DNA from 2 places in the Lysinibacillus sp. FN11 genome. Region 2 is predicted to be linked to the other one. Evidence: predicted binding sites of a transcription regulator. Region 2 holds the regulator's gene; the other holds the start of a gene.
The links. The regulator LexA, encoded in region 2, represses DNA repair genes until DNA is damaged. The targets are predictions, from matches to a motif close to CGAACATATGTTCG.

Region 1: the regulator LexA is predicted to act here: its motif matches at 769-782, upstream of NP781_RS05770 (YolD-like family protein).

Annotation. Positions count from the first base shown of each region.
Region 1 covers NZ_CP102383.1:1,105,729-1,107,937, forward strand. Annotated here, with positions in the region: gene NP781_RS05760 (hypothetical protein) at 1-283, shown strand, start outside; gene NP781_RS05765 (hypothetical protein) at 276-695, shown strand; gene NP781_RS05770 (YolD-like family protein) at 800-1,072, shown strand; gene NP781_RS05775 (YolD-like family protein) at 1,088-1,426, shown strand; gene NP781_RS05780 (YhjD family protein) at 1,419-1,766, shown strand; gene NP781_RS05785 (ATP-dependent DNA ligase) at 1,834-2,209, shown strand, end outside.
Region 2 covers NZ_CP102383.1:689,150-691,358, forward strand. Annotated here, with positions in the region: gene NP781_RS03200 (gamma-glutamyl-gamma-aminobutyrate hydrolase family protein) at 1-653, shown strand, start outside; gene lexA (transcriptional repressor LexA) at 761-1,378, opposite strand; gene NP781_RS03210 (cell division suppressor protein YneA) at 1,546-1,860, shown strand; gene NP781_RS03215 (YneB family resolvase-like protein) at 1,857-2,209, shown strand, end outside.

The DNA.
Region 1 (2,209 bases), 420 kb from region 2:
AGGTAATATTCATAGAGGAATACTTCATATACCAATGTATGAAACAGATATTGATTTTTCTGATCATAGTTTCGTAACGGAATTATTCCATATGTATCAAGATATCAATTTAAATGAAGTAGAAGTATTAACGATTAATCAAACTAATTTCGTATTAGAAAAAAATTTAAATCAACAGCTGACAGAAGAGCAGAGATTGGCTTTATTCACAATTGCAGATCAAGAATTAAACAATCCGGTTTTCGTATCTTTAGGAGAGGACGGCGTTCTAGAAATTGATTAATAAGAAAGATGTTGTTAGGATGCGAGTGCCATTTCCGAATATCAGTTCGGCACTCGCCATCTCTGCTCATATGTATGTATGTTTAGAAGACGGTCAAGATAAGCATTTAGCAAAATGCCAAACATATAAACCACATCATTTGCTAAATAATAAAGAACCTTTTAATTACATAATAGAAAATGCCGATGTAACTAGGAATCCTTTCCAAAGAAAGTCGATTATTGATTGTGATAAAAAGTTCGGTATAAGTGGAGTAACAATACCCACTAAAATGAGAACCACGGTTAGACCTGATATATGTGAACCGTTATTTACTGAAGTGGTTGAATTGATGAATGAAAAAAATTCACCAATCCACATATTACCTACAGATGGAATATTAAGTTTAAATAGCGATATAAGCGCGAGATAAATTTATTTTAGGATCTAAAATTTTAGGTCCTTTTTTTATTGCCAAAAACAGAACATTAGTTCTATAATGTATACAAACAAATGTTCTTAAAAGGAGAGGTTTAAATGGCAAAAACAAAAACACCTGCAAAGAAAAAGGAGCCTAAGCACCCAGATCGTGATGAATTCGACTTAGAAGAAATCGCAAACGCATTAACTGAAGCGCTGGAAGAAAATCAAACCAAAGTCTTTAGCATCTATAAACATGATGAAAATCTGGAAGGTACCATAACAAAAATGGATGCTAACACTAAATTAATCCACATAAAAGACAGGTATATGGGCATTCATAAGGTACATTTCTTAGATATTTTAAGTATTTCAGATACTGAATATTAGTGGAGGTTGTTTGTGATGCTAAGAGACCGTGGGAACATGAAATGGACAGCAATGATGCTTCCAGAGCATCTTGTAGAGATTAAGAAGTGGAAAGAGGAACAATTTTACGATAAAAAGCGAGAATTAACAGAGTGGGAACTTGAAGAAATAGAGCAAATCATCCAGCGTGCTTGTAAGATGCAAAAGCTTGTTAAATTAACTTTATGGGATAATCACAAATTGCATAATGAGGTAGGCACAGTCACTGGTACTGACGTTTATAAAAAAGAGTTGTTGTTAGACACTGATTTTTCAATAAAACGCGTTACATTCGATAACATTCAAAAAGCTTCCATAGTAGACGGCGATGATTAAAAGAGAAGATCGCCAAGCACTTTATGAGTATATAAAATTAGATATGGCCATCAAATCATTGCAGCGTGATTATGACAGCTTAACAAATCTGAAAATGGGCAAAGTATACATCAATATTATAGATGCACTTTTAAAGGATATACGAAACGATTATTACAACAAAAAGCGTTATCTTGCTAAACAAAAGATTGAGGTAGTAAGGTGGGTGAAAATAAGTGAGCATTTTAGCGAGGTAACAATACGAACACCTGGCGAGGATGAAGTGCAACAATATGCCAATCAAGCGCTAAAAACCCATACAGAAGAGTTGATATTTAGATATCTAAATGATTACCACTAGTACCTTGATTTACATGTATTTTTGTCTTCTTTGCTATGAGATAATGGTACATGAGGGGGAATAGATAATGTTATTTACTCCAATTAAACCAATGTTACTTCACATGGGTAACAACGATGAAATAAATGATGATCCAAGTTGGATTTACGATATAAAATGGGATGGTTGGCGCATCCTTTTACACAAGCAAGGCGAACGGATAGAGGCTTTCACTCGACATGGTAACAATGTGACAGCTAAGTTTCCTGAACTTCAAGAGATTGGCCGTTCTATTCAGTCACATACTGCAGTTATTGATTGCGAAGGTGTGGTGTTAAGGAATGGTGTATCTGTATTTGATGACTTTGCATATAGGGGTAGGCTCACTAACACAAGCAAGATTGAACAGGCTACTTTAACCCATCCAGCTACTTTTATAACATTCGATGTACTAGCGACTGATA
Region 2 (2,209 bases):
GCAAAAGCATCATTGAAGCTGGTGGAATTCCATTGATTATTCCAATTGGGGTAGAAGAAGAGGCAGCACAGATTTTAGCCCTTACAGACGGATTATTATTATCTGGTGGTCATGATGTGCACCCATTTCTATTCGGGGCTGAGCCTTCATTAAAGCTTGGAAAAATTCATCCAGCGCGAGATACGATTGAGTTAGCATTAATTGAAGCCGCATTCCAACGGAAGATGCCTATTTTCGGGATTTGTCGAGGAATTCAAATACTAAATGTTGCTTTAGGTGGTACTTTATATCAGGATATTGATAGTGATCATTTTAGCACTAAATTACTTCAACATATGCAGCAATCAGGTCGAGCTGTAGCTACCCATTCTGTTCAGGTTATTGCTGACAATCTATTAGCGACTATCGTTGAACAAGAGAAAATAGCAGTGAATTCATTTCATCATCAAGCGGTGAATGTTTTAGCAGAAAAATTAAAAGTAGCGGCAAAATCTAACGACGGTATTATCGAAGCGGTAGTTCATGAGGAGATGCCATTTTGCTTGGCTGTTCAGTGGCATCCTGAGGAACTAGCCATAGCAGGAGATGAGGGTGCGCAAAAGCTATTTTCAGCCTTTGTGGAAGCGAGCTTAAAATTTAAGAAGGAAGCTTAGAAGAGGCATTGTACAAAGAATCCAATCGTATGTGGATTCTTTTTTTGCGTAAAAAAGAGGATACATGCTCTTAGAAGGAACATAATCCTCAAAACCTGCTTTAATAGTTAATGTACACGTCTGTAAAGACCTACAACTTGTCCTAAAATAGAAACTTGATCGACAATAATAGGTTCCATAGAAGAATTTTCAGGCTGTAAACGGAAATGGTTTTTCTCTTTAAAGAAACGTTTTACAGTTGCTTCATCTTCAGCTGTCATAGCTACAACAATATCCCCATTATTAGCTGTTGCCTTTTGTTTTACAATGACTAAATCTCCATCTAAAATCCCAGCTTCAATCATTGATTCTCCCATAATTTCTAGCATGAACAATTGATCTTCACTTGTGCCGTACGTATCGGGTAATGGGAAATATTCTTCAATGTTTTCAATTGCTGTAATTGGAGAACCAGCTGTAACCTTCCCGACAAGTGGAACATGGATCACCTGTTGCTTTTGGATGGATTCTTCAGGCTCTAAAATTTCAATTGCGCGTGGCTTTGTTGGATCTCGACGAATAAAGCCTTTTTGTTCTAATCGAGCTAAATGTCCATGAACAGTTGAACTGGAAGCAAGTCCAACTGCTTCACCAATTTCGCGTACTGATGGTGGATATCCTTTAGCTCGTACCTCTTCCTTAATGAAAGCTAAAATGTCCTCTTGTCTTTTCGAAACTTTTTTCATGAGTGCTCACCTCTTTTTTTCTAAAATCATTCTTCTTATTTGATAGTATAACAGAATGCGAACACGTATGCAAACATAGGTTCGAAAAGTGTTTGACAAAAATGTTTGTTCGCTTTATTATGGGAACATACATTCCGAACAAACATTCTTAAAAAGGGGTAATGATTATGACATGGTTGAAGAAAAACACACATATCTCAATTTTAATAGGAGCTTGTTTATTATTTGCAGCATACCTTTACATTACTGATCCAGGAAAAGTTAGTTACGCAGAAATTCAAATCGAACATGGGGATAGCTTGTGGTCGTTAGCCGAGCAATATCGTGGTAAAATGAGTACTGATGATTGGATAAAGCTTGTAAAAACTGAAAATGAACTAGCAGATATTAAAATTGTAGCAGGAAAATCTCTAGTTATTCCTGTAGTGAGTGATCAAGCCAGTCCCATCAATACTATCGAAATTGCGAGAAATGAACAATGATAAATAATCAACTATCGGCTGTTGTCTATTGTCGCGTAAGTACCGAAAAAGAAACACAAAGCTCCTCATTAGAGCGCCAACAGGAAGAGTTGCTGCGCTATGCTGCTGAGCAAGGCTATGCAGTGAAGGGCGTGTTCAAAGATCAACATAGTGGCTATGATGTAGAACGTGAAGGCTTACTAGAAATGCTTGATTTTATAAAAGATAAGAACATTAATGCTCTTTTTGTCCAAGATGAAACTCGTTTAGGACGAGGCAATGCAAGGATGGCTGTATTACATTTATTACAAAAGTCAGCAACTGACGTTTTTTCTATGCGTGATGCAGGCCCAGTCCAATTAAATGAAAT